Regions from separate parts of the Simplicispira sp. GW247-4R2A genome, predicted to be linked through region 3. Evidence: predicted binding sites of a transcription regulator. Region 3 holds the regulator's gene; each other region holds the start of a gene.

Evidence for each region. The regulator sigma-54, encoded in region 3, starts transcription at its own class of promoters, with help from an activator protein. The targets are predictions, from matches to a motif close to TGGCANGNAANCTGCTTT.
Region 1: the regulator sigma-54 is predicted to act here: its motif matches at 5,213-5,230, upstream of AC07ZH_RS17935 (ANTAR domain-containing response regulator).
Region 2: the regulator sigma-54 is predicted to act here: its motif matches at 3,461-3,478, upstream of AC07ZH_RS05925 (TorF family putative porin).
Region 4: the regulator sigma-54 is predicted to act here: its motif matches at 4,136-4,153, upstream of cydP (cytochrome oxidase putative small subunit CydP).

The regions. Positions count from the first base shown of each region.
Region 1 covers NZ_JBWKZM010000033.1:2,260-9,300, reverse strand. Annotated here, with positions in the region: gene AC07ZH_RS17960 (TRAP transporter substrate-binding protein) at 1-372, shown strand, start outside; gene AC07ZH_RS17955 (ABC transporter ATP-binding protein) at 432-1,286, opposite strand; gene ntrB (nitrate ABC transporter permease) at 1,283-2,212, opposite strand; gene AC07ZH_RS17945 (CmpA/NrtA family ABC transporter substrate-binding protein) at 2,230-3,474, opposite strand; gene AC07ZH_RS17940 (flavin reductase family protein) at 3,834-4,376, opposite strand; gene AC07ZH_RS17935 (ANTAR domain-containing response regulator) at 4,565-5,200, opposite strand; gene AC07ZH_RS17930 (branched-chain amino acid ABC transporter substrate-binding protein) at 5,390-6,550, shown strand; gene AC07ZH_RS17925 (L-serine ammonia-lyase) at 6,776-7,041, opposite strand, start outside.
Region 2 covers NZ_JBWKZM010000005.1:178,956-185,996, reverse strand. Annotated here, with positions in the region: gene AC07ZH_RS05940 (SMP-30/gluconolactonase/LRE family protein) at 1-728, opposite strand, end outside; gene AC07ZH_RS05935 (ammonium transporter) at 838-2,277, opposite strand; gene glnK (P-II family nitrogen regulator) at 2,312-2,650, opposite strand; gene AC07ZH_RS05925 (TorF family putative porin) at 2,680-3,423, opposite strand; gene AC07ZH_RS05920 (YifB family Mg chelatase-like AAA ATPase) at 3,595-5,145, shown strand; gene AC07ZH_RS05915 (ProQ/FINO family protein) at 5,205-6,077, shown strand; gene AC07ZH_RS05910 (glutamate ABC transporter substrate-binding protein) at 6,154-7,041, shown strand, end outside.
Region 3 covers NZ_JBWKZM010000001.1:13,858-20,898, reverse strand. Annotated here, with positions in the region: gene AC07ZH_RS00115 (THUMP domain-containing class I SAM-dependent RNA methyltransferase) at 1-1,227, opposite strand, end outside; gene AC07ZH_RS00110 (RNA polymerase factor sigma-54) at 1,370-2,935, opposite strand; gene lptB (LPS export ABC transporter ATP-binding protein) at 2,938-3,708, opposite strand; gene lptA (lipopolysaccharide transport periplasmic protein LptA) at 3,705-4,379, opposite strand; gene AC07ZH_RS00095 (thiol:disulfide interchange protein DsbA/DsbL) at 4,530-5,168, opposite strand; gene AC07ZH_RS00090 (SPOR domain-containing protein) at 5,222-5,869, opposite strand; gene argS (arginine--tRNA ligase) at 5,890-7,041, opposite strand, start outside.
Region 4 covers NZ_JBWKZM010000013.1:99,955-106,995, reverse strand. Annotated here, with positions in the region: gene AC07ZH_RS10810 (MFS transporter) at 1-469, shown strand, start outside; gene AC07ZH_RS10805 (chloride channel protein) at 493-1,857, opposite strand; gene ssb (single-stranded DNA-binding protein) at 2,018-2,575, shown strand; gene AC07ZH_RS10795 (sigma-54 interaction domain-containing protein) at 2,636-3,985, opposite strand; gene cydP (cytochrome oxidase putative small subunit CydP) at 4,182-4,367, shown strand; gene AC07ZH_RS10785 (cytochrome ubiquinol oxidase subunit I) at 4,372-5,928, shown strand; gene cydB (cytochrome d ubiquinol oxidase subunit II) at 6,022-7,041, shown strand, end outside.

The sequences.
Region 1 (7,041 bases), on a different contig from region 3:
AACACCATCCTGTCGAGCAAGTTCTATGAGGTGCAAAAGTACCTCACGGTGACCAACCACGTCTACAGCCCCTGGATCGTGCTGGTCAGCAAGAAATACTGGGATGGTCTGTCCAAGACCGAGCAAAAAGTGCTGATGGACGCCGCCAAGAAAAGCCGCGATTTCGAGCGCCAGGACACGCGTGCCGAAGCCGACAAGGCGCTGGCCGATCTGAAAGCCAAGGGCATGCAGATCAACCAGCTCTCGCCCATGGAGGCCAACCGCATGCGCGACAAGCTGAGCACGGTGAACGCCGGCATTGCCGCCAACGTGGGCCAGCCGCTGTGGGACGAGGTGCAGGCCGCGGTGAAGAAGGCACGCGGCGCCCAGTAAACGCCCTGCGCTTGTCTGAACCCAAGGCGGCCAAGGCCGCCTTTTTTCCAGGCTCGCGCTCAGGCCGCCTTTTCCACATGCGCCTGCCGGGTGTACAGAAAATCCAGCACCGCTTTGCGGCAGCGCAGGTAGACCGGGTCGTCGGCCAGCGCCACGCGCTGGCGCGGGCGCGCAAGGGGCACGTGCAGCACCTCGCCAATCGTCGCGGCGGGGCCGTTGGTCAGCATGACGATCTTGTCGGCCAGCAGCACGGCTTCGTCCACATCGTGCGTCACCATCACCACGGTGCTGCGCGTGCGCAGGACGATTTCCAGCAGTTCGTCCTGCAGCCTGGCGCGGGTGAGGGCGTCGAGCGCGCCGAAGGGCTCGTCCATCAACAGCACCTGCGGTTCCATGGACAGCGCGCGGGCGATGCCGACGCGCTGCTTCATGCCGCCGGAGATTTCACCTGGGCGTTTGCCGGCGGCGTGCGACAGCCCCACCAGCGCCAGCGCGGCCTGGGTGCGCTCGCGCAACTGGGCGCGGCTCTCCTTGGCGCCGAAGACCCGTTCCACCGCCAGGTAGACGTTGTCGTGGCAGCTCATCCACGGCAGCAGCGAATGGTTCTGGAACACCACCGCGCGCTCGGGGCCGGGGCCTTTGATCTCGCGGTTGGCGCACAGCAGCACGCCGCTGGTGGGCGCGGTGAGCCCGGCGATCAAATTGAGCAGCGTCGATTTGCCGCAACCAGAATGCCCGATCAGGGCGACGAATTCGCCCTGTGCGATCTGCAAGTTGATGTCCTGCAGCGCAGTGAACGGGCCCTTGGCCGTTTTGAAGGTTTGCCCCACCTGCTGGATGTCGAGGTAGCGCGCAGCCGGTGGCGCAGAGCGGGCGGGCAGGGCGGCGGCGGTGGTGTCGCTGGGGGTGGTCATGCGCGTGTCTCCTCAAACGTGAAGGCCGATGCGATGCGCACCAGGGCGAATTCGAGCGCGTAGCCGACCACGCCGATGATGAAGATGGCGATCAGGATGTGGGCCACGTTCAGGTTGTTCCACTCGTCCCACACCCAAAAACCAATGCCCACGCCGCCGGTCAGCATCTCGGCCGCCACGATCACCAGCCAGGCCGTGCTGACCGCCAAGCGCACGCCGGTCAGCATGTACGGCAGCACGGCGGGGAACAGGATGCGCGTGGCGATCTTCCATTCCGACAGGTTCAATACTCGCGCCACGTTCATGTAGTCCTGCGGCACGCGCTGCACGCCGGTGGCGGTGTTGATGACCATGGGCCAGATCGAGCAGATGAAGATGGTCCAGATGGCCGCCGGGTTGGCGCCCTTGAACACCAGCAGGCCAATCGGCAGCCAGGCCAGCGGCGACACCGGCCGCAGCAGGCTGATGAGCGGCCCGAACATGCGCGAGAGGAAGGTAAAACGCCCGATGGCAAAGCCCGCCGGAATCCCCACCGCCGCCGCCAAGCCAAAGCCCACGGCCACGCGTTCGAGCGAGGCCAGCACGTTCCAGCCCACGCCCTGGTCGTTGGGGCCGTTGCGGTAGAACGGGTCGGCAAACAGCTCGCGCGCCTGCTGCCAGGTAGCGGCCGGGCCGGGAATGCTGGCGCCCGTGCCGGCCGACACCAGCGCCCACACGCCCAGAAGCAGCGCAAAGCCGCACAGCGGCGGCAGCACCGCCAGCCAGAAGGCGCGGGACAGCAGCGGGCCGCGTGGGGTGTCTTTAAGGTGTTTTTGGCCTCTAGCGCTTGTGTTGATTGCGCTAGAAGCTATATTTTTGATAGCTCCGGAGTGTGTAGGCGCGCTTGCTGCGGCTTCGGGCGGGGAATGGAAAACGGCGGCGACCATGGGTGGGCTCCTAAGGGTCAGGCGTGAATCTTGAAACTGTCGGCGTACCTGGCGGGGTCTTTGCCGTCCCACACCACGCCGTCGATCAGCGTGCTGCTGCGCAGCTCGCTCTTGGGCAAGGGCGTGCCGCTGGCCGCAGCGGCCTGCTTGTAAAGGTCGATGCGGTTGATGGCGCGCGCCACGCCGGTGTAATCGGGGTGGTCTTTCAGCAGGCCCCAGCGCTTGTGCTGCGTCAGGAACCACATCCCGTCCGACAAATAGGGGAAGTTGACCGCGCCGCCGTCGTAGAACTTCATGTGGTTGGGGTCGTCCCAGGTCTTGCCCAAGCCGTTGTCGTAGCGCCCCAGGATGCGCGGCGCAATCGTGTTCACCGAGGTGTTCACGTACGACTTGGCGGCAATGGTCTGCGCCATGCGCGTCTTGTTGGCGGCGCTCTCGTCGATCCAGCGGCTGGCCTCCAGAATGGCGGCCGTCACCGCGCGGGCGGTGTTGGGGTACTTCTGGGCGAAGTCAAAGGTGGTGCCCAGCACCTTCTCGGGGTGGTCCTTCCACACGTCCTGCGAGGTGGCGGCCGTGATGCCCACGCCGTCGGCGATGGCGCGCGCGTTCCAGGGCTCGCCCACGCTGAAGCCGTCCATGTTGCCCACGCGCATGTTGGCCACCATTTGCGGCGGCGGCACGACGATGCACTTGACGTCCTTGAACGGGTCGATGCCGCCCGACGCCAGCCAGTAGTACAGCCACATGGCGTGCGTGCCGGTCGGGAAGGTCTGCGCAAAGGTGTATTCGCGCGGCTCTTTCTTCATCAGCGCCGCCAGGCCTGCCAGGTGGGTCGCGCCCTTGTCGGCCAGCGCTTTGGAGAGCGTCAGCCCCTGGCCGTTGCGGTTGAGGGTCATCAGCACCGCCATGTCCTTCCTGGGGCCGGCCAGTCCCAGGTGCACGCCGTAGACAAGGCCATACAGCACGTGGGCAAAGTCCAGCTCGCCGTTGACCAGCTTGTCGCGCACCCCGGCCCAGCTCGCCTCCTTGCTGGGGATGATGGTCACGCCGTACTTCTTGTCGAAGCCCAGCACCGAGGCCATCACCACGCTGGCGCAGTCGGTCAGCGGAATGAAGCCAATCTTCACTTCCTTCTTCTCGGGGGCGTCCGAGCCCTGGGCGTGGACCAGCGCGCGCAGCGCTGGGCTGATCCCCACGGCGCCCACGGCGGCGGCCTGCAGCACGGTGCGGCGGGGCAAGCGGGATGTCAGAAGATCGGTCATGGGGTTCCTTTTTGCGTTGGGCCAATAAAAAAGGCGTCCTCACGCTGCGCAGCGCCGCAAGGGGCGGCAGACGCGCAGGGTGGGGACGCCTTTGTCCATTGAACGGTTGCCTCCACCCGCCATTGGGTGGTGCCGCCGTATTGACCCCGAAGGGTCTGTAAGCACTATTGCAAGGCTTGTGCCAGGTGGTGGGCGGAGTGCTTGCTAGGGGAAAAGGACTGCGAGGCGCTTGGTTCCAGAGCGCTGGGGCTGGCCTCTTGCGAACCGGGTGCGTGGGGATGCACCGGAGTTGTGCGCTGCACCATGGGAGCGCGGGAGCGACGAAGATCGGAAATGGCCCGCCTGAACCGCTGGGCCGGCTAAACGCCCGGTGGCAGCTTGGAGGCCATCATCTTCTTTCGGTCGATCCTGTCGCCATCGACGATGAACGTTCCGTCCCCCACGGCGTGAACCGTGCGCTTTTCCGTGCGTCCGGTATCGAGGTAGGCGGCCACCGCCTTCAGCACGACAATGGGGTGCTTCTGGATGAGGTCGACGACCCGGCACTCGATGTTGGCGAGGCATTCCCTGATCAAGGGCGGCCTGACGTGCTTGGCCGGCACGGGCGTGAGCCCCAATTTGGAAAACTTGTCCGTGTCTGCCCCGGAGCATGTCCCGATGCCGACCACCTGGTCCAGGAGGTCAACGGTGGGGATCGCAATCACGCATTCCCGGGTTTTTCGCAACGCCGCGAAAGAGTGGTTCCACTCCCCCGTGGCGATGGCGAACCTCGGAGTGAAATCCAGCACCATGGTCCAGGAAATGGTCATGACGTTGTGCTTCTCCCCATCATGGGTGGTCACGAGGACCACGGGCCCCGATTCCATCAGAGTGAAAGCCTTGCCCAGGTCAAACTGCTTCATGAGAGCCCCTCCGTGCGCGTTCGATATTACCCGTGGAAACCCAAGGCGCCGCTCCGGCGTGTTGGCGCACAGTCCCGGTTGGCAGCAGCGCAGTGCCTGCGGCGCTCACAACCCCCCCTGCTTCAATTCGTCGGGCATGTGAGGGGGACATGCAAAGGCATGGGGCGGCCCCTTGACCACGGTGGTTCTCACCCCAGCAAATCCACCATCTCCAGCATCCGCCGCGCCACCTCGCCCAGCTTCAGCCCCTTTTCCATCGCCGTCTTGCGCAGCTTCTCATAGGCGGCGGGTTCGCTCAGGCCCTGGCGCTGCATGAGCAGGCCTTTGGCGCGGTCGATGGTTTTGCGGTCTTTCAATTCGCTTTTGGCGTCGGCCAGTTCGCTGCGCAGGGCTTGTTCGTGGGCGAAGCGGGCCAGGGCAACGTCGAGGATGGGGCGGATGCGCTGGGGCGCCAGGCCCGCCACGACGTAGGCGCACACGCCCGCGGCCACGGCGTCGCGCACGTGGGTGGTGTCGTCGTCGTTGGTGAACAGCACGATGGGGCGGGGCGCATCGCGCGTGGCCATCACCACATGTTCAAGCGCGTCGCGGGCTTCGCTTTCGGCGTCCACGATGACCAGATCGGGCTGGAGCTGCGCCAGGCGTTCGCTCAGGAAGGTGTCGGCCGGCAGCACGGCGACGAGGTTGAGGTTGTTTTCCAGCAAACCGATGCGCAGCATGCGCGAGCGCTCGGCCAGCCGCAGGGCGTGCCGGTCTCGCGGGTCGGCCACGGCGAGTTCGGGGGCTATCACCACAATGCGCAGCGCTTGTTTGTGTTCGTTCATGGTGGGCAATGCGAAGCAAGAGTCGTGCCACGCGGGGCCGACAAATGCCTTGATCTGCTGGAACAAAGGCACTGGCATGGCAATTTGTTACGGTTGATCACATTTTCTAATACAAGGGCTAACCCCCGCGCACAGCCGCCGCTGCACGCCGTATACCTACCCCATTCAATTTTTCAGCCGACCGACTCCATGACCCAAGACCTGAATCGCCGCCAGTTTTCTGCCGGGCTTGTGCTGACACCCTTTGCTGCAGGTGGTCTGCTGGCCGGCTGCAGCCGCATACCCGACACGGTCCGCATCGGCGTGGCGCAGCCGCTGAGTGGCCCGATTGCCGCGCTGGGGCAGGATTTGCTCAACGGCGTCACGCTGGCCGTCAAAGAGCTGAATGCGGCGGGTTTCAATGTGGACGGCAAGCAGGTCACGCTCGAAGTGGTGTCGGTGGACGACAAATCCGACGTGGAGACGGGCAAGAAGGTGGCGCAGCAGCTGGTCGATGCCGGGGTGGTCGCGGTGATCGGGCATCTAAACTCGGGCGTCAGCATTCCGACCGCGCCCATTTACGCGGCCCACGGCATTGCGCAGATCGCTATTTCGACCAACCCCAAGTACACCGAGCTGGGCTTTCCGACCACGCTGCGCATGGTGGCCAACGACAACTTGCAGGCCGCAGCAATTGCGTCATTCTCTGCTGAGCAGTTGGGTGGCAAACGCTATGCCGCGGTCGATGACGGAACGCCCTATGGCAAAGACCTGGCCAATGGCGCCGCCAAGCGCCTCGAAGCCGCGAAAAAGAGCGTCGCGCTGCGCCAGTCGTTCGATGACAAGACGGTGGCCTTTGATGAGCTGGCCGCCAAGCTGAAGGCTGAGAACATCGACGTCATCATCTCGGCGCTCAACGATTTCCAGGTGCTGGCACTGCTCCAGGCACTCAAGAAGATCAACTACACCTCCGTGCGCCTGTTGGGGAGCGATACCGCCAAAACCACCGACATGATCAAGGGCGACGGCATCATCGACGGCCTCTACGCGACGTCGCCGGTGCTGGAAGCCAAGGAATTCACCGCCGGCCCGCAGTTTCTTGAAAAATACGGCGCCGCTTTTGGCAAGCCCCCGGCGTACGGCGGCCATTATTCCTACGACAGCATGTACGTGCTCTCGCAAGCGCTGCAACTGGCCAAGTCGGCCAAGCCCGAAGACATCACGGCGGCGCTGCACAAGATCAACGGCTACGCCCCCGTCACCGGCACCATGAAGTGGGACGAAAAGGGCGAGCAGCGCTACGCCGCCGTGGGCGTGTACCAACTGCGCCGCGGCAATTGGGAGCTGCGCATGCGCTCCGACCGCTGGTAAAAGCACACCCGCACCGGCCCATTGCAGCGCCCCTTGGGGCGCTTTTCGCTTGTAGAGATGGGAATGCAGCGTACGCCACCCAGGACGTATGAAGCGAGCGCGCCAGAAGCCAGCAACCACCGCGCAAGGGCCGCCCCGCCGCGCTGGTGGTGTCCCCCTTCCGCATCGTGCAGCGATGCAAGAGAAGGGGGAAGGCGCGAAGCGCCTCAGGGGGATGCACCTAATTCAACACTCAATGACATTCACCGCCAGCCCGCCGCGCGAGGTTTCCTTGTAGCGGCTCTTCATGTCGGCGCCGGTCTGCACCATGGTGCGGATCACCTGGTCGAGCGATACCTCATGCCGGCCGTCGCCCCGCAGCGCCAGCCGCGCGGCGTTGATGGCCTTGATGGCGCCCATCGCGTTGCGCTCTATGCACGGAATCTGCACCAGGCCGCCCACGGGGTCGCAGGTCATGCCCAGGTTGTGTTCCATGCCGATTTCGGCAGCGT
Region 2 (7,041 bases), on a different contig from region 3:
GGCGAGAGTTGCAGCACCCGGCCACCCTCGTACAGGGCGCACCAGTAGTTGCCGTCGATGTCCACCGTAGCGCCATCGGGTCGGCCGCCGTAGCCTGCAGTGCCGGGGGTCCATCCGGGTGGCTTTGGTGAGAACTGGTGCAGTGCGCGCGCCAGGCCCAGGGTGTTGGCCGCCGCTTCCCAGTCGCGCGCCTCGATGCGGTGCGTCGGCGTGTCGGCCGAGTACAGCGTGCGCTGGTCGGGCGACCAGGCCAGGCCGTTGAGCGTGCCCGCGCCACCCCACATTTTTTGCACCTGCGCCGTGCCAGAGCGCGCGTCCATGCAGTACATGGCTGCCTGGCCGTGTCCCGTGCTGGCACCAGACCGTTCGTCGCGCGTGCCGACCCAGAAGCGCCCCAATGGATCGCACTTGCCGTCGTTGGCGCGCTCGTGCGCCGGGTCGTAGGGGAGCCGTGCAATGCGCACCAGCTCGCCGCCCCAGCGCCGTGCGCGGTAGATGCCGCTGCGCAGTGCCAGTACCCAGCCGCTGGCTGTGCCTGCAGATCGCGCGGGGGCCATGCAGCCGGGCTCATCGGGCAGTGGCCAGCGCTCGGCGGCGCCGGTCGCGGGGTCGACGCGCAGGGCTGCGCGGCCGGCGATGTCCACCCAATACAGACGACCGTCGCCCGCCTGCCAGAACGGCGATTCGCCCAGTTCGCAGATGGGACTGCCCAATGCGCGCCATGCCATGGCTTGACTCTCGAAGGTTGTGGAGTCGGTGATTATTCCTGCAGGGAAGCGCCGATAAAAAAACCCGCCTCGAAAGGCGGGCTCTTGCACAGCGGCGATGCGCCTGCGTTCAGCGGCTGTAGGCCGTCTCGCCGTGCGAGGTGATGTCCAGGCCCTCGCGCTCGGCTTCTTCCGGTACGCGCAGCCCCACCAGAAGGTCGGCGATCTTGTAGCTGATGAAGGCGGCCACACCCGACCACACCAGCGTCATCAAGACGCTCTTGCACTGGATCCACACTTGCGCGCCCATGGCGAAGGTGTCGGGGGTGAGGCCACCGGTGCCGCCCAGACTTTGCGAGGCAAACACGCCCGTCAGGATGGCGCCCAGAATGCCGCCCACACCGTGCACGCCAAACACGTCAAACGCGTCGTCGGCGCCCAGCCTCTTCTTCAGGCCGCCCACGCCCCACAAGCAGACCAGACCGGCCAGCAGACCCAGCACGATGGAGCCCATGGGGCCGACGAAGCCCGCGGCTGGCGTGACGGCCACCAGGCCGGCCACCGCGCCCGAGGCCGCGCCCAGCATCGACGCCTTGCCCTTGTGCAGCGCCTCGCCGGCCAGCCACGACAGTGTGGCGGCGCCGGTCGCCAACGTGGTGTTGATGAAGGCCAGACCTGCCGAACCATTGGCCGCGCCAGCAGAACCCGCGTTGAAACCAAACCAGCCCACCCACAGCAGCGAGGCGCCCACCATGGTCAGCGTCAGGCTGTGCGGCGTGAATGCCTCCTTGCCGAAGCCAACGCGCTTGCCGACCATGTAGGCGCCCACCAGGCCGGCCATACCGGCGTTGATGTGCACCACGGTTCCGCCCGCAAAATCCAGCGCGCCATCTTTGCCCAGCAGGCCGCCACCCCAGACCATATGCGCTATCGGGATGTAGCTCAGGGTGAACCACAGCACGGCGAAGATCAGCACCGCCGTGAATTTCATGCGCTCGGCGAACGAGCCGACGATCAGCGCCACCGTGATGGCGGCAAAGGTGGACTGGAATGCGACGAACACGTATTCAGGGATGGTTGGCAACATGCCCGAGAGCGTGTCTGGCGCAATGCCCTTGAGGAACAGCTTGTCGAATCCGCCGAAGAACTGCCCCTCGCCGCCAAACGCCAGGCTGTAGCCGTAAATGGCCCAGAGCACGGTGATGAGCGAGAAGATGACGAACACCTGCACCAGCACCGAGAGCATGTTCTTCGAGCGCGCCAGGCCCCCGTAGAACAGCGCCAGGCCCGGAATCACCATCAGGATGACGAGCAGAGTCGAGGTCAGCATCCAGGCGGTATCGCCCGAGTCGAGCTTGGGCGCGGGCGCGGCTGCAGGAGCGGTATCGGGCGCCGCTTCGGCCGCCATCGCCGCGGCCGGGGCCGCAGGAGCCGCAGCCGGCATGGCGTCAGGGGCGGCGACAGGCGCGCTGGACACCGCTTCGGTGGCCGCTGGCGCCTGTGCCAGGGCCAGCGGGCCCAGCGTCAGCGCGCCGAGCCCCAGCAAGAGAGAAGCAAGGAATTTTTTCATGGTGGTGTTCTCGGTTGGATGGAAGGGCGGCGCTCTACAGCGCTTCCTGGCCGGTCTCGCCGGTACGGATGCGCACCACCTGTTCCAGCGCGGCGACAAAGACCTTGCCGTCGCCGATCTTTCCGGTGCGGGCCGCGCCCTCGATGGCTTCGATGACGCGCTCCACCAGATCGTCGGCCACGGCCGCTTCGATCTTTACCTTGGGCAAGAAATCGACCACGTACTCGGCGCCCCGGTACAGCTCGGTGTGCCCCTTCTGGCGGCCAAAGCCCTTGACTTCGGTGACCGTGATGCCCTGCACGCCGATGTCCGAGAGGGCTTCGCGCACCTCGTCGAGCTTGAAGGGTTTGATGATGGCGGTGACCATTTTCATGTCATGTTTCCTTTCAGATACGGGCGCATTCAGAGCGTCTTGGTCAGGGTCAGCAGCAAACGTGGTTTGTTCACGTCACCGAAGAAGGACTTCTTGTTGGCGCCCGCAATGGCCGCCGCCAGACTCAGGCCGCTGCCAAAGTCGTAGGCGCCACCGAATTGATAATCCATGTAGTTGGGCACGCCGGTGTCCTTGATGTCACCGGCAAAGCGCGTGAACCCTACCGAGGCCTTGAGCGTGGTGCTGGGCGCCACTTCCTGGGCGAAGGCAAAGTTCAAATAGCCCGTGTTGCGCCCGCGCAAGCCCGAGCCGGCCTTGGCACCGGCCCAGCCGAAATAGTCATCCGACACCGTGTGTGAATACTTGGCCGTGAGCGGGCCCCAGGTGGCCGCGCCGTAGAGCTCGGTGGTGTTGCCGCTCGCATTGCCGGGGTAGGCATAGAGCAGGCCGCCCAGGTCAATGTCGAACGCGCCGGCCTTGAATTTGTAACCGCCGTAGAAATCCATCTCGATGGAGTTGCTGGGCAGCCAGTTCACGCTGGAGTTCCAGTTGCCGACATACCAGCCCGACTCGCCAAAGGCGTAGTCGAAACCGCCCTGGATGGCGGGTTTGACCGCTGTGCTTTTGTGTGTGTCCTGGTCCTGCCCGCGGAACTTGTAGTTCGTGGTGAGCGCGATATTGCCGCTCAGTTGCGCGCTGGCCAGCACGGGCAAGGCGGCCGCCAAGGCCACAACAAGTGGGAGTGCAAAGGTCTTGAGGGATGCGTGGGTCATGGGTCCTCCGGGAGCGGAACGTTGGGGATAGTCCCTTTAAGCAGGGAGCGTGCCAGCGTGGCTTCTTCCTGTGGCATGCTTCGCTGCAACACGCCGTAACGCTCTCGGACAGTGGCCCGCAGGCCGCCGCCGCAGCGCAGAGCGTGCACTGCAATGGGGAGAAAACCGCTCATGAGTCTTGCTTTGGTGCAAAGCCGCGCCCTGCTGGGGCTGCGCGCGCCGCCGGTCACCGTGGAGGTGCACCTGGCCAATGGCCTGCCCAGCTTCACGCTGGTGGGCCTGGCGGAGGTGGAAGTGAAAGAGGCCCGCGAGCGCGTGCGCTCGGCGCTGCAGAACGCGGGGCTGGAGTTTCCGCACAACAAGCGCATCACCGTCAACCTGGCGCCGGCCGATCTGCCCAAGGATTCGGGGCGCTTTGATTTGCCGATTGCGCTCGGCATCCTGGCTGCCAGTGGGCAGATCGATGCCGCGCGGCTGGCGGGCTGGGAATTTGCCGGCGAGCTTTCGCTCTCGGGCGAACTGCGCGCAGTGCGCGGCGCCCTGGCCACCAGCCTGGCGCTGCACACCGCCGGCGCGCAAGGCGAGAGCACAAGCAGCGTGCGCCTGGTGCTGCCGCCGGGCAGCGCCGAAGAAGCCGCACTGGTGCCCGGCAGCGCCGTCTGGCGCGCGCGCCATCTGCTGGATGTGGTGCGCGCCTTCCTGCCCACCCCGCCGGACGCCGAGCCACCAGCCGATGCGGGCTGGGAGCGCATGGCGCACCAGGCGCCGCAGGCGCATGCGCACTACCTTGATCTCGCCGACGTGAAAGGGCAGGCCGCGGCCCGGCGCGCGCTGGAGATCGCGGCGGCCGGCGGCCACAGCCTGCTTCTGATGGGGCCGCCGGGCTCGGGCAAATCCATGCTGGCGCAGCGCTTTGCCGGCATCCTGCCGGACATGACGGTGCAGGAAGCGCTGGAGAGCGCCGCCGTCGCCAGCCTGGCCGGGCGCTTTGCCATTGAGCGCTGGGCCGAGCGGCCTACGTCGAGCCCGCACCACACGGCCAGCGCCGTGGCGCTGGTGGGCGGTGGTTCGCCACCCCGGCCAGGCGAGATTTCGCTCGCACACCACGGCGTTTTGTTCCTTGACGAACTGCCGGAGTTTCCGCGCGCTGCCTTGGAGGCCCTGCGCGAGCCGCTGGAGACCGGCCACATCACCATTGCCCGTGCGGCGCAGCGCGCCGAGTTTCCGGCGCGCTTTCAGCTCATCGCGGCCATGAACCCCTGTCCCTGCGGCTTTCTGGGCTCGGCGCAGCGCGCCTGCCGCTGCTCACCCGACCAGGTTTCGCGCTACCAGGCGCGCCTCTCCGGCCCGCTGCTGGACCGCATTGATCTGCACATTGAAGTGCCGGCCCTGCCCGCCACCGATTTGCTCGGCGCAGCGCCGGGCGAAGCCAGCAACTTGGTTCGCGAGCGGGTGGTGCTGGCCCGCGAGCGCGCCCTCGCGCGCCAGGGCTGCGCCAACCAGGCGCTGCAGGGGCAGAAAATCGATACGCAGATTGCGCTCGACGCTGCGGCCGCGCAGTTCCTTCAAACCGCCGCCGCGCGCCTGGGCTGGTCGGCCCGGGCCACGCACCGCGCCCTCAAAGTGGCGCGCACCATTGCTGACCTGGCCGGCGCACAGGCCACGCAGATGGCCCATGTGGCCGAAGCCATGCAGTACCGGCGCGCCCTGCGCGGGGCTTGAAAACGCAAAGGCCATGCGCACACTGGCATGATCGGGGGTTTTTCCCAACGCCGACTGCCATGACCGAGAACGCTGCTCCCGCTGAGTCCCAAGACCTGACGCCCGTTGCCGAGCCAGTGCCGCAGGCGCAGAACGCCGGGGACGGCGCTGCTGCCACGCAACCCCCAGCCCGCAAAGCACGCGGCGGCCGGGGCCGTGGCAACCGCGCTGGCGGCAATGCACCGGCCCCTGGCGCCGACGCGCCCCAGCGCCGCGCGCCGCGCCCGGTGCCGCCCGCGCTGGAGCAGCTTGCCGCACTCTACCCGCAGCTTTTTGGCGCGGTGTTCCGCCCGCTCAAGCGCGGCATCTTCCAGGACCTGATGGCCGCGCACCCCGAGGCGTTTGAGAAAGACGCGCTCAAGCAGGCGCTGGCCATCCACACCCGCTCCACGCGCTACCTGCAGGCCGTGGCCGCAGGCCAGCAGCGCCACGACTTGCAGGGCCAGCCCGTGGAAGCCATGGCACCCGAGCATGTGCACCACGCGCTGGTCGAGGTCTACAAGCGCCGCCAGGGCCGTGGCCAGGACGACCTGCTGCCGCGCCTGCGCGCGCGCATCGTGGACAACATTGAGGCCAGCGGCCTCTCGCGCGAGGACTACGCCGAGCGCGTGCGCACGCGCGACGGTGCGGCCAATGCGGTGCTGGACGAAGCCTTTGCCGAACTGGCGGCCCGCGCCGCCAAGGACGAAGCACTGCTGCGCACTTACGAGGCCAGCGGCCAGAGCGTGGAAGCCTTTGCCGACATGTACGGCATGGACGTGCGGGCGGTGACGCGTTCGGTGGTCAGTGCGCGTTCGCGGCTGGCGGCGGCGAAAGCTGTCGCTGAAGCGCCGGAAGCGCCCGCCGTGACGTCGGCACCAGAGGCGCCGGAAGCGGCGGGTGACGCTGGCTAGAGCAGCGTCAGGCTGGCACCGCGCATTTCACAACTGCTATATATTGGTTCGGTCACACACCCTCCGAGAGGCATGCATGTCCATCCAATCTCTTCTGAAGTCCACCGTGGTGGCACTGGCGATCGTGAGCGCTGGGCCGCTTTTCGCACAGGGCACGCCCATTGATGCCGCGGCGTTTGACGCGCTGATCGCCCAGGGCCCCGTCGCCGATGCGCAGACCATTGCATCAAGCACCTGGGCCAGCAAGATCAAGCAGGCCGGCCTGCTCCGCCTGGGCGGTACGCAAACCTCGAATCTTTTCTCGCTGCTCAACGAGAAAGACGGGAAGATGCGCGGCTTCGACGCAGGCCTGGCCCAACTCATCACGCGCTACATCCTGGGCGATGGGAGCAAATACAAGTTCACGCAGGTGACCTCGTCCACGCGCGAGCCGGTGCTCCTCAACGACCAGGTGGACATGGTGTTCGCCACCTATTCCATCACCCCCGCCCGCGCCGAGAAGATCTCGTTCGCCGGCCCTTACTACACCTCGCAGGCCGGGGTGCTGGTCAAGGCGGGCAACAAGGCGATCCAGTCGTACAACGACCTGGCCGGCAAGAAGGTCGCCACGCAGGCAGGCTCTACGGGGCCCGCGATCCTGGCGCAGGTCGCGCCCAAGGCGGTCGTGCAGGAGTTCCAGACGCACCAGGAGGCCCTCGACGCCCTGCGCCAGGGACGCGTGGACGCCTACGTGACCGATTACACGCTGCTGCTCAACGCCTTGAGCCTCGGGACCGGCGACACGAAGCTGGCGGGCGCGCCCTTTGGTGCGCAGGACCCGTACGGCGTCGGACTGCCCAAGGGCTCGGACGGCGTGGCCTTCGTCAATGCCTTTCTGAAGAAGGTGGAAGCCGACGGCACCTGGGCCAAACTTTGGACCATCTCCATTGGACAGCGCACCGGCAGTACCGCCGTTCCAACACCG
Region 3 (7,041 bases):
GCCGTTCCACATCGGCACGCGGCGCGACTCCTTCAGGCGCATCTTGCCGGGGAGCTTCAGGTCGGGCGTGAGCATCCACGCCTGCCAGCCCGTGTAATGCTTCTTCCAGTGGCTGGCGAGCTGCTGGAAGAATTCGCTGCCATCGCCGCTGTCCCCATCCGCGCCCTGCACTTGCGCCGCCTCGCGCCCCACAGCCACCCCGTGCGCGCGCTGCTGGGCACGCTCGCGCGCGTTTTGGCCGGCGGAGCCTGCCGCAGCAATGCGCTCGCCGTACGGTGGGTTGAGCAGCATCACGCCCGGCTGCTCGCAGGGCGGCATGCGCTGCAGGGCGTCACCGCCGCGCAGTTGCACGGCCCGGGCGACACCAGCGCGCTCGGCGTTGTGCTCGGCAAAATCGACCATGCGGTGTGAAATATCACTGCCAAATATGCCTGTAGGGCAGGTGGTTATTGCGCTGGCAGCTTCTTCTTTGATAGCACCCCAGACATGCATCTGGAATGGCAAGAGCTTCTCAAAGGCAAAGCGCCGTTGCAGGCCCGGCGCAATATTGCAGGCCATTTGTGCCGCTTCGATGACCACCGTGCCGCTGCCGCAGCACGGGTCGTAGAGCGGCAGGGGCGCATCGCCCATCGGATTCCAGCCGGTGGCGGCGATCATGGCGGCGGCGAGCGTCTCCTTGAGCGGGGCGTCGCCTTTGGCTCCGCCTTCCTTGACGTTCCGCCAGCCGCGCTTGAACAGCGGCTCACCCGAGGTGTCGATGTAGACCGTAGCCTCGTCGGTGGTCAGGTGCAGGTGCACGCGCACGTCGGGCCACTGGGTGTCCACGTCGGGGCGCACGCCGGCCTTGGCGCGAAAGCGGTCGGCCACCGCGTCCTTGGTGCGCAGCGCGGCAAAGTTCAGGCTGGTCAGCGGGCTGTGCTGGGCCGTGACTTCCACCTTGAAGCTCTGGCGCGGCGTGAACCAGATCTCCCAGGCAATGCCGGACGCCAGGGCGTAAATATCGTTCTCGTTGCGGTACAGGCCCTGGGCCAACTGCACCAGCACGCGCTGCGCCAGGCGGCTGTGCAGGTTGAGCAAAAGCGCATCGCGCCAGGAAGCCTGCAGCAGTACGCCGCCACGGCCCACAAGCAAATCGTTGCCGGTGAGGCCAGTGATTTGGTGCACCTCGTCGGCCAGAAAGCCCTCGACGCCGGCGGCGCAAGGGAGAAATAGATGAAGTTGATTCATAGGATGACTGTTGCGTCGTGCAACCACCGCTGCCACCAGCAGCCAAACGCCAGTGCCACCGTGGAACCGGCTTTGCCGGGCCAGGGGTGGCGTCCCCCTCCCGCAGGAGAGGGGGATGGCGCGCAGCGCCGCAGGGGGTGTTTCATGTCAGCGCCTTGCGCAGCGTGGTGGTGGGGATCTTCAGCGCTTCGCGGTATTTGGCCACGGTGCGGCGCGCGCATTCGATGCCCTGCTCCTTGAGCATGTCGGCAATCTGGCTGTCCGAAAGCGGTCTGGCCGGGTTCTCAGCGGCGACGAACTGCTTGATGAGCGCCCGCACCGCCGTGCTCGACGCATTGCCGCCCGTATCCGTCCCCAGACCCGAGCCAAAGAAAAACTTGAGTTCGTAAGTGCCCTGGGGCGTGGCCATGTATTTCGCGGTGGTGACACGCGAGATCGTCGATTCGTGCAGCCCCAGCTCGTCGGCAATGTCGCGCAGCACCAGCGGGCGCATGGCCAGTTCACCATGCACGAAGAAGTTCTTTTGCCGTTCGACGATGGCGCGCGAGACGCGCAGGATGGTGTCGAAGCGCTGCTGGATGTTCTTGATGAACCAGCGCGCCTCCTGCAGCCGCTGCTGCAGCGCGTGGTGGCCGTCGCTGCCGCGGTGGCCGCGCAGGGCGCCCGCGTAAATGTCGTGCACGCGCAGGCGCGGCATCACGTCGGGGTTGAGCTGCACGGAAAACTGCGCGCCTCCTGTGCCGACACGGCGCACCAGCACGTCGGGGACGATGGCATTGCGCTCCACATTGGCAAAGCGCCGGCCGGGGCGGGGTTCAAGGCTGGCAATGAGGGCCATGGCCGCACGCACGGCGTCTTCGCTGGCGCCACACAGGGGGGCCAGGCGCCGCACGTCGCGCCGCGCGAGCAGGTCAAGCGGCTGCTGGCAGATGGCAAGCGCGGTCGCGAGTGTCTCGGCGTGCTGCGCCTCCTCGTGCCGAAGCGCCTGCAGCTGCAGGCGCAGGCATTCCGCCAGATTGCGCGCGCCGACACCGGTGGGCTCCAGACTTTGCAGCAGCGAGAGCGCCACGGTGAAGCGGTGCACCAGTTCTTCGGCCTCCTCCGCATCGCCCCCGGCCAAACCGGCGGCCAGTTCCTCGAGGGGGTCTTCCAGGTAGCCGTTGTCGTTCAAGGATTCGATCAGGAAGGAGAGCGCTGCACGGTCAATATCGGAAAGGCGCAGCGACAGCGCCTGGCGGTGCAGGAAGTCGGTCAGCGAGCCATGCTCCTGCGCGCGGTCCAGCGCGTCGCCCACGCCTTCGCCTTGGTCGCTCTGCTGGCGCGCGGGGGCGTCGCCGCCCCATTCGGCATCGTCAGGCGCCAGGTCGTACGTGCCATCGCCCGACCAATCCAGCAGCTCATCCGCTCCGGAATATTCCGAATCATTTTGGCTCTCGGCGCTTACTGCACTTGGGATTTCAGCTCCCGAATACGTAGCACTCTCGATGGGCGCATCATCAGCCTGCACGGGCATGTCGGCCTGCAGCAGGCCAAACTCCTCGCGCGGCGCCTCGTCGCTCTCGCGTTCCAGAAACGGGTTGTCGTCGAGCATCTGGTCGACTTCCTGCCCCAGCTCCAGCGTCGAGAGCTGCAGCAATCGGATGGATTGCTGCAACTGCGGCGTGAGCGCCAGATGCTGCGAGACGCGCAGCGACAGGCCGGGTTTCACGGCTACATCCGGAAGTGCTCGCCCAGGTACACCCGGCGCACTTCGGCGTTGTCCACGATGTCGGTCGGCGTGCCCTGCGCCAGCACCTCGCCCTCGCTGATGATGAAGGCGTGGTCGCAGATGCCCAGCGTCTCGCGCACGTTGTGATCGGTGATCAGGACACCGATACCGCGCGCCTTCAGGAAACCGATGATGCGCTGGATCTCGATCACGGCGATGGGGTCGATCCCGGCAAAGGGCTCGTCCAGCAGAATGAAACGCGGCTGCGTGGCAAGGGCCCGTGCAATCTCCACGCGGCGGCGCTCACCGCCCGAGAGGGCCACCGCTGGAGAGTCGCGCAGGTGTTCCACGCGCAACTCTTGCAAAAGCTCGGTCAGGCGCTCTTCAATGGCCGCCTTGGCGAGCGGTTTTCCCTCCTCGTTCTGCTGCAGCTCCAGCACGGCGCGCACGTTCTCCTGCACCGTGAGTTTGCGGAAAATGGAGGCTTCCTGGGGCAGGTACGACAGCCCCAGGCGCGAGCGCCGGTGGATCGGCATGTGCGCCACCGAATGCCCGTCGATCAAGATGTCGCCCGCGTCGCAGGGCACCAGGCCCACGATCATGTAGAACGAAGTGGTCTTGCCCGCGCCATTGGGGCCGAGCAGTCCGACGACCTCGCCCTTGCGCATGCTGAGGGACACGTCCTTGACCACCTTGCGGCCGCCGTAGGATTTCGCCAGATGCCGCACCTCCAGCAGGCTGGTCGCACTGCTGGCCTGCGCTGGTGCCGTCACTTCGCGTCGCCGCCGAGGCGGTTGCTGGGACGCAGAAGGGGGTTGGCGTCCGAGGCTGGAGCGGCGGCTGCTGCTGGCGCGGCGTCACGCGGCGCGAGGACAGCCCGTACGCGCCCTGTACCGTCCCCCGGCTTTTTGCCCGTGTTGCGGCCGTCCACGGTAAATACATCGGTCAGGTTGTTGTAGACGATCACGTCGCCGGTAATTTCATCACTCAAATCACCCCCCCGGTAACGGCGCAGCTCGGCCTGATGGACGAAGCGCACGGTATCGGCCTTGCCGTTGTATTCGATGGTTTGCGCCTCCCCCTCGATGAACTCTTGCAGGGCGCTTGGCGCCGTGTCGCGCTTCTGGCGGAAAAACGCGCGCTGACCAGCACCACCGGTGACCGTTCCCGACTGGTAGCCGTCGGCGTCCTGGTGCACCTCCAGCCGCGTGCCGCGCAGCACGATGCTGCCCTTGGTCACGACCACCTTGCCGGTGAACACGCTGGTCTGTTGCAGTTCGTCGTGCCGCAACTGGTCGGCCTCGATGTTCATGGGCTGGTTGCGATCGGCCTTCTCGGCGAACACCGGCGCCGTGGCAAGCACCCCCATGGCGGCGAGCACCCATGCGATGAGCTCGACGGGTCGCACACGAGAAAAAGGAGACGGCAAGAAAAGAGAGAACATGCGAAGAGTGTCAGTAAAGGGCACGCCAACGCAGGGTGAACACTGCTGGCCTTTGGCGGCACGAATCTTGCAACCATTGTGCCATGCACGGGCAAAAAAATGCCCGCAGCGTCCGCGGGCATTACAGGGAAGACAGCCCCGGTTGCGAAATCAGCCTTTGGCGACCAACGCTTCGACCACTTTGAGCATTCCGGTCAGGCTGCCGGCCATGCTGCCATCGGTGTAGTAGCGCCCTGCCACGCCCATGGAGGGAACACCCTCAACGCCGTAGGCGTCTTGCAATTGGGACACCTTGCGGACCTCATTGGAGACTGTGAAGGAGTTGTACATCTCCTTGAACTTGGCCAAATCCATGCCCGGCTGCTTGGCGATCCAGGCAAAAATGCCATCGTCCTTGGAGAGATTTTGCTTCTCGACGTGAATGGCATGAAACACCTTGGCTTGCAGTTGGTCTACCTTGCCCAAGCCTTCAAGGGCGTAGTACAACTTTTGCTGAGGGGCAAAACTCGCGTTGAAGGCGATCGGGACGCGGCGAAACGCCATGGTTTTGGGCGGCGTCTTGAGCCAGGCTTCCAGCGTGGGCTCGAATTCGTTGCAATGCGGGCAGTTGTACCAGAAGAACTCGATCACCTCGACCTTGCCGGCGGGGGCCTCGACGAGCGCGGGCTTGGAAAGGCGGGTGTAATTCTTGCCTTCCGTGGGCGCAGCGCCCTGTGCCCAGACTGGCAGAGACAGACCTGACGCCGCCAGCAGGGTGGCCGAGGTGGCGGAAAACTCTCTACGGTTCATTCAATACGCTCCTGATGGGTGTTTGCTGTGGGATGGAGAGCCGGCGCGAAAGTTCAGCGCTGTACGCGCACCAGCGCCGACTCGACGCCAGCGCCATCGAGCTTCTCCTTGAGCTGCTCGGCGTCTACGCGCTTGACAAAGGGGCCAATGCGCACGCGGAACACGGTGCGCCCGCTCTGCTCGCGCTCGTTCACGCGGGCCTCCCACCCCAGCATGGCAAGCTTGGCGCGCTGGGCGTCGGCGTCGCTCTGGGTGCGAAAGGCTCCGGCTTGAACAAAGTAGTCAAACGGATCGACAGATCCCGCAGCCGTTGGTGCTGCCGCGCCGGCTGCGGGCACCGACTTGCCTGCACGTGCCTTGGCCAAGTCGCCCAGTGGATCACTGGGCACGGGTGCCGGGTTGGCTGCTGCCGGGGCCGATGCCGGGGTCGATGCGGGGGCCGCAGCAACACCAGCGGCCGGGCTCGCCGTGGCAGGCGCAGGCCGCACGCTGCCTTTGCCATACAGCGGCAAATTCGGGTCCCAGTTTTTGTTCTTTTGCTCCTCGGCATTGTCCTGATCGGAGCTGCGGATCGCCCCCTTGTTCAGAAAAGGCACCGGTACTTTGGTGACATACACCGCCACGCCCAGCGCTACGCCCAGGCCGATCAGCAGGCCAATGATGAGACCAACGATGGTTCCGCCCGATTGATTCTTTTTCATATGCTCGCCGTGGTTCCGATTCACATTCTTCGTGGCGCCGAGACGCCGAGCACCGCCAGGCCATTGTGCAATACCTGCGCCGTGGCGGCGACGAGCGCCAGACGTGCGGTTTTCACACGCTCGTCGTCCACCAGGATGCGCTCGGCATCGTAGTAGCTGTGGTAGCTGGCGGCCAGGTCGCGCAGGTAAAAGGTGACGTCGTGGGGCGCCTCGCCTTCGGTGGCTGCGGTGAGCATCTCGGGGTATTTGGCCAGTTGCAGCATCAGGGCCTGGGCCTGCGGGCCGTCGAGCGGCGAAAGGTCCACGTCCGCCAACGTCGCAACGTCGCCACCCCAGCCCGCCAGCACCGAGCAGATGCGGGCATGGGCATATTGCACGTAGTACACCGGGTTGTCGTTGTTCTTCGCCACCGCCAGGTCGACGTCAAAGGTGTATTCGGTATCGGGCTTGCGGCTGAGCAGGAAGAAGCGCACGGCGTCCTTGCTGGTCCACTCGATCAGGTCGCGCAGCGTCACGTAGCTGCCAGCGCGCTTGCTGATCTTGACCTCTTCGCCGCCTTTGACCACGCGCACCATGGTGTGCAGCACGTAGTCGGGGTAGCCCTGTGGAATCCCCACGTCGGCCGCCTGCAAACCAGCGCGCACCCGGGCAATGGTGCCGTGGTGGTCGGTGCCCTGGATATTGACCACCTTGGTGAAGCCGCGCTCCCATTTGGCGATGTGGTAGGCCACATCGGGCACGAAATAGGTGTAGGTGCCGTCCTGCTTGCGCATGACGCGGTCCTTGTCGTCGCCGTAGTCGGTGCTCTTGAGCCACAAGGCGCCGTCCTGCTCGTAGGTCTTGCCGTTGGCGATGAGCCGGTTCACCGTGGCCTCGACGCGGCCGCTGGTGTACAGGCTCGATTCGAGGTAATACTCGTCGAAATGCAGGTTGAAGGCCTGCAAATCCTTGTCCTGTTCGTTGCGCAGGTAGGCCACCGCAAACTGGCGAATGTTGTCGTAGTCCTCCACATCGCCGTTGGCGGTGAACTCACGATCATCGGCCTTGACGGTGGCACGAGCCTTGAAAGCCTCGGCTATGTCGGCGATGTAGTCGCCGTTGTAGAAGTTCTTGGCCAGCGGGTTGTCGCTGTCGGTGGGCCAGCACTCGTCACCGGGCTTGAAGCCCTTGGC
Region 4 (7,041 bases), on a different contig from region 3:
GGCGCACTGGCACATTTATTTGCCGGCGGTGGTGCTCTCGTTTGTTGCCATGGGCGGATTGTTTGCACTCGAGCGGCGCGGTCACTTGCGCGCGGCCTTGCTGGCGGCGATTGCCATGGTGCTGGTGGTGCAGGTGGGCCTGGGCCTGCTTGCGGCCACCGAGACCGCGCCGACGCTGTGGGTGCTGGGGGCGGTGCTGTTTGTGTTTTTCTGTGGCTTTAATGCGCTGGAGGCCAGCCAGCCCAGCCTGGTCTCGCGCATGGCGCCGGCGTCGCTGCGCGGTGCGGCGCTGGGCACTTACAACACCCTGCAGTCGCTCGGCCTGTTTGCCGGCGGCGCCTTGGGCGGTGCACTGGTCAAGTGGGCCGGCGTGCCGACGCTGTTTGGTGTGACCAGCGTACTGTGTGTGCTGTGGCTGGCGCTGAGTTGGGGCTTGCGGCCGGTGGGGCGCAGCAGCGGCGGGCACTGAGACGCCCGCTGCGGGTGAAGGACTCAGTGCGGCGGCGCATCGGCAGCCGGCGCAGAGGGGTCTGGCGCTGCCGGTGCCTTCAGCACCGCCACCATGTGGGCCGCCAGCGTTTCGTACAGTGGCTTGGCGATCAGGCGCGAGATCAGGCTGGACAACATGGCGGCGGCCATGAGGCTCAGCACCAGAGCGTGGCCGTCGATCATCTCCATCACGATGATGAAGGCCGTCAGTGGTGCTTGCGTGACCGCCGCGAGGAATGCCGCCATGCCCATGGCAATGAGTGCTGGCGCAATGTCGGCGCCCATCAACAGCGAAACGTTGTGCCCTACGCCGGCACCAATCGACAGCGAAGGCGCAAAAATACCGCCCGGTACGCCGCACCAGGCGGTCAGCCAGGTGGCAATGAACTTGAGCGTGACATAGAACGCCGGAACGTCGGCGTGCCCGGCGAGCATGTGCTGCACTGCCTCGGAGCCGGCGCCAAATGTGGCGCCGCTGGTGGCCAGCCCCATCAACGCGATCATCAGGCCGCCCGCCGCTGCAAACCGCACCGGAAAGCGCGCGCGCAGCACGTTCAGGCGTTCCGGTGCTCCGGTCAGGGAGGTTGCCATCACCTTGGCAAACAGGCCGCCCAGTGCTCCGCAGACGAGCACCACCATCAGGCCGGGGGCCAGCGCGCTCCAATCCAGTGGTGGCACCACGATGACGCCGTAGTAGCTGTGGTTGCCATAGAAAGAGACGCCCATCAGACCGGCCAGCACGATGCCGGTGATGATCAGGCCGCTGCTGCGCGATTCGAGCTTGCGCGAGAGTTCCTCAATGGCGAATAGCACGCCAGCCAGCGGCGCATTGAAGGCTGCGGCGATCCCGGCAGCGCCCCCGGCTACCAGAAGAGCATGGTCGCTGATGCCCGAATGCGGCCCTAGCCAGCGCCTTGCATGGCGCATGACGCCGGCGGCGATTTGCACCGAAGGCCCTTCTTTGCCGACTGACATGCCGGCCAGGAATCCGGCACTTCCCAGCACCAGCTTGGCCAGCGTGAGGCGCAGCGACACGAAAATGGAACGCTCGGCTTCGGCAACTGCCGGGTCTAGTGCAGCGATCACCTGCGGTATGCCCGAACCCGCCGTGGTGGGCGCAAAACGGCGTGTCGCCCAGACAATCGCCGCCGACCAGGTGGGAATCCACACCAGCACGGCCCATCCACCCTGCCAGTGGTACACCCGCTGGAAATACGCGAAGGCCTGGTTGGTCAAAAAGGTAAATGCCACGACGCTCAGGCCAGCGATAACGGCGTAGGCGAGTACCACGGTGCGGTCCAGCCACAGCCGGCCGCTGGAGAACTCGCGGCGCAGGTTTTGCAGAATGTCGGGCTGATGGTGGTGCATGGTAGAGAGTGGCGGCGATCCTGCCAACGGGCTACACGCTGCCTTTGACTTTGATTGTGGCACGCATGCCCTCGCCGGACGGCTTGCGGCACAATGTCGGGCCCTACCAGCGCTGGCCGCAGCGCATGTTTCCACCTCCCCAATTCCTGCAGGTCCCACCATGGCATCCGTGAACAAAGTCATCATCGTCGGCAACCTGGGCCGCGATCCCGAAATGCGCACCTTTCCCAGTGGCGACCAGGTGGCCAATGTCACCGTGGCCACCACCGACAAGTGGAAAGACAAGCAGAGTGGTGAGATGCGCGAAGCCACCGAATGGCACCGCGTGGTGTTCAATGGTCGTCTGGCGGAGATTGCCGGCCAGTACCTGCGCAAAGGCTCGCAGGTCTATGTGGAAGGGAGTCTGCGCACGCGCAAATGGACCGACCAGGCTGGTGTGGAAAAGTACAGCACCGAAATCCGCGCTGACCAGATGCAGATGCTGGGAAGCCGCCAAGGCATGGGCGGACAAGGCGGCGGTGGCCAGCAAGGTGGTGGCTACGACGATGGCGGTTACGGCGGCGAGCCGGGCGGTGGCTTTGACCAGGCCCCCCGCCGCGCCGCGCCTCCGGCCCAGCGTCCTGCAGCGCCTGCACCTCGTCCTGCCCCCCCAGCACCAGCCCCAGCGCCGCGTGCGGCCTCGGGGTTTGACGATATGGATGACGATATTCCGTTTTGAGACCGGGCAAAGCCAATTCTTGTGGATTGAAGCCAGCCTCCCTACTGGGGAAAGCGGGGTTCAGCTAGACCCGATTGCCGATGGCGATGCCCCTGGCGTTTTCAGTTCCCGCAACCGGCGGTAGAGTGAACGCTCGCTGATCCCCAGTTGGGAAGCCAGTTCGGCTCGACTGCCGTGGTGGCGTGCCAGGGCTTGGCGCAGTGCGTTGTCGTGCAGGGGCTGCGTCGGCACCGGCATTCTTGCTGGCGCGCAATCGGCTGGCGCCAGCGCCTTGGGCGAGCGCAGGCCCGTGTCCAGCGCGAGCTGCACATGCTCGATCTCGATGCAGTTGCCATCACACAGCAGCGTGGTGCGCTCCAGGAGGTTGCGCAGTTCGCGCACATTGCCGGGAAAGGGCTGGCGCTCCAACAGCGCAAGGGCGGCCGGGCTGACGGAAAACTGCCGCGGTGCGGCCACCCGCGCGAGCAGTGCCGGAACCAGCAGCGCGATGTCGCCCGTGCGCTCGCGCAGCGGCGGCAGTGCAATGGGGAAGGTGCTGAGCCGGTAGTACAGGTCTTCGCGGAACCGCCGCTCGTCGACCATGGCGCCCAGATCGCGGTGCGTGGCCGAGACCACGCGGATGTCGGCATGCCGCAGCTCGGTACTGCCTACGCGGCGGTAGGTGCCGGTCTCCAGCAGGCGCAGGAGCTTGACCTGCATGGCCAGCGGGATGTCGCCCACTTCATCGATCAACAGCGTGCCGCCGTTGGCTGCTTCGACCAGCCCGTCGCGGGCATGGGTCGCGCCTGTGAAAGCACCACGTTCGTGGCCAAACAATTCGGATTCGAATAGCGTCTCGGGAAGACTTGCGCAGTCCACGGCGACCAGGGCATGTCCGGCGCGGTTGCTCGCCTCATGCACGGCACGCGCCACCAGCTCCTTGCCGGTACCCGATTCGCCCAGCAGCAGTACGTTGGCGCTGGAGGGCGCGACACGCGCCACCAGTGCCAGCATGCGTTGGAACGCCCCGGAGCGGCCTATCAACGCAGCCGCTTCTGGCTGCGCCCCGGCCATTCGCAGCGACTCCATCTTCTCGACGAAGAAGCCCGGCCCGCCTTGCGGCCCGGGCAGAGGCGATAGCTCGATGTTGACATACGCCTCGCCGCGTGGCGTATGGTGCAGGTGCAAGACGCGTTCGCGCTGGCCCGAGTGCAGGGACTGCGCGAGGGGGCACGATTCGCCTGCCTGGTCGCAAGGCACGGCGAAATGGTGGGACACCTCATGGCAGGTCCGGCCCACCACGCTGCCCTGTGCGCTGAACTGCCGACGGTAGGCGGCGTTGGCCGCAAGAATGCGGTACTGTGTGTCCAGCAGGATATGCGGCTCTGGAAGGCCTTCGAGGAACGCGGTGAGTTCGGGCAAGGGGTGCATGGCAGCGGTTCCGGTCGTACTGCCATATGGCAGCGTGTGCAGCTGCCATTTTCTGCCAGTTTGGCAGTTGCGCCTGCGAAGAGGCGGACGCAGATGCTTGCGCAAGGTTTTAGATCTTTGATTTTCAAAGGGTTTTTTGTGCCAGAAGATTGGCACGAATCTTGTTTCCATTGTGTCCTTGCACCCCTACCGCACCATGCAATTTCACGACCGATCCCTGATCCGCAAATTGGCCGTTGTGCTGGTGGTCAAGGTGCTTGTGCTGACCGGCCTGTGGTGGGGGTTCGTGCGCGAACAGCGTTTGCCGGTTGATGCGCAGGATGTCGCCGCGCAGTTGCTGGGGGCGCCGCCCAGCCCAATTTCAAAATCCGTTCAGGAGTAGCCCCGTGATCTCAGAACAACTGGTGGATCTGTCCCGGCTGCAATTTGCCGCCACGGCTCTGTACCACTTCCTTTTCGTGCCGCTGACGATTGGCATGGTGTGGCTGCTGGTCATCATGGAGAGCGTCTATGTCATGACCGGTAACGTGATCTGGAAGGACATGACGCGTTTCTGGGGCAAGTTGTTCGGCATCAACTTTGCGCTGGGGGTGACCACCGGCATCACGCTCGAATTCCAGTTTGGCACCAACTGGGCCTACTACTCGCACTATGTGGGCGACATCTTCGGCGCCCCCTTGGCCATTGAAGGGCTGATGGCCTTCTTCCTCGAATCGACCATGATCGGCCTGTTCTTCTTTGGCTGGGATCGGCTCTCGCGCACGCAGCACCTGATGGTGACCGTGCTGATGGCGGTGGGTACCAATCTGTCGGCGCTGTGGATCCTGATCGCCAATGGCTGGATGCAGAACCCGGTGGGCGCTGAGTTCAGCTACCAGACCATGCGCATGGAGATGACCGACTTCTGGGCCGTGCTGTTCAACCCCGTTGCGCAGGCCAAGTTCGTGCACACCGTCTCGGCGGGCTATGTGACGGGGGCGATGTTCGTGCTGTCCATCTCGTCCTGGTACCTGCTCAGGGGCCGCGACATCGAATTTGCCAAGCGCAGCTTTCGCGTGGCGGCGGCGTTTGGCCTGGCCAGCGTGTGCTCGGTGATTGTGCTGGGCGACGAGTCGGGCTACACGGTGGGCGAGGCCCAGCAGACCAAGATGGCGGCGCTTGAAGCCATGTGGGAAACCAAGCCCGCACCAGCAGGCCTGACGCTGGTGGCCGGTATCGACGAAGCGGCGCAGAAGAACGACTGGGAAATCGAAATCCCCTGGGTGATGGGCCTGATCGGCACGCGTTCGACGACCCAGCAGATTCCAGGTATCCACGACATCAAGGCGAAGAACCGCGAGCGTATCGAGCGTGGCATCCACGCCGTGGCAGCCCTGGAAGCGTTGCGCAAGAACTCGGGCGATGCGGCGGCCAAGGCCCGCTTCGAGCAAGACAAGGCGGATTTGGGCTTTGGTCTGCTGCTGAAAAAGTATGTCGCCGATGTGCGGGAGGCCACGCCCGAGATCATCCAGAAGGCGGTGGACAGCACGGTGCCGCGCGTGACCCCGATGTTCTGGAGCTTTCGCGTCATGGTGGGGCTGGGCTTTCTGATGCTGGCGCTGTTTGGCCTGGCGTTCTGGAGCACGCTCAGGACGGGCTTCGGCCCGCCGCGCTGGCTGCTGCGCGGGGCGCTGATCATGCTGCCCGCGCCCTGGATTTCCTGCGAGCTAGGCTGGTTCGTCGCCGAATATGGCCGCCAGCCCTGGACGATCTACGGCGTATTGCCGACCCATCTGAGTGTTTCGACCCTGAGTCTGAACAGTCTCTACGGCTCGCTGGCCGGCTTCATCGGCTTCTACACCGTGCTGCTGGTCGTCGAGATGTCTCTCATGGTGAAGTTCGCCCGCATGGGCCCGGGCAGCCTGGGTACCGGCCGCTACCAGCAAGAACCCATCCACGCCTGAGGAGGAAACCATGAACCCGCGCTCCCATCTTCGTTCGCAGCCCTCCGAGAGAGTGCAAGCCGCCCTCGGGATGGCTTGGCAGGAGTCTTGACCATGTTTGACTACGGAACCCTCAAAATCATCTGGTGGCTGCTGGTGGGCGTGCTGCTGGTGGGCTTTGCCATCATGGACGGCCACGACATGGGCGTCGGCACGCTGCTGCCTTTTGTGGGCCGCAGCGATATCGAGCGGCGCACCGTGATCAACACCGTCGGTGCCCACTGGGAGGGCAACCAGGTCTGGTTCGTCACAGCGGGCGGGGCCCTCTTTGCGGCTTGGCCGCTGGTCTATGCCACCGCCTTCAGTGGTTTTTATTGGGCCATGATGGCCGCGTTGTGGGCCCTGTTTTTCCGCCCTGTGGGCTTCACCTACCGCAGCAAGATCCAGAACACCACCTGGCGAAGCACCTGGGATTGGGGCTTGTTCGTTGGCGGCTTCGTTCCTCCGGTGATTTTTGGCGTGGCTTTTGGCAACCTGCTCCAGGGGGTGCCGTTCCAGTTCGATTCCCTGCTGGTCTCCACCTACACCGGGAATTTTTGGCAACTGCTCAACCCGTTTGCCCTGCTCGTGGGCGTGGTCAGCAGCGCCATGCTCACCCTGCAAGGCGGGGCCTATCTGGCGCATCGCACCGAAGGTGTAATCCAGGCACGTGCGGTCAAGGCTGCGGGCGGCGCAGCGCTGGTGATGGTGGCCGGCTTTGTGGCCGCCGGTGTCTGGCTGCAATGGATTCCGGGCTTTCGCATCAGCTCGGTGGTCGATCCGTCCGCCCTGCCCAACCCCCTGGGCAAGACGGTGGTGCTTGAGACGGGCGCCTGGATGGCCAACTACGCCATACAGCCGCTGCTGTGGCTGCTGCCGGCCCTGGGCATCGTGGGCGCCCTGGCTGCGGCCGGGCTGTTGCGGGCGCGCCGCACGCTGACCGCCTTTGTCGCATCGTCGCTGGCGATCGTGGGCGTGATCGGTACGGCGGGCGCCTCGATGTTTCCCTTTGTCATGCCCTCGAGCACCATGCCCGCCGCCAGCCTCACCGTGTGGGACAGCGTTTCCAGCCACCTCACGCTGGGCATCATGTTC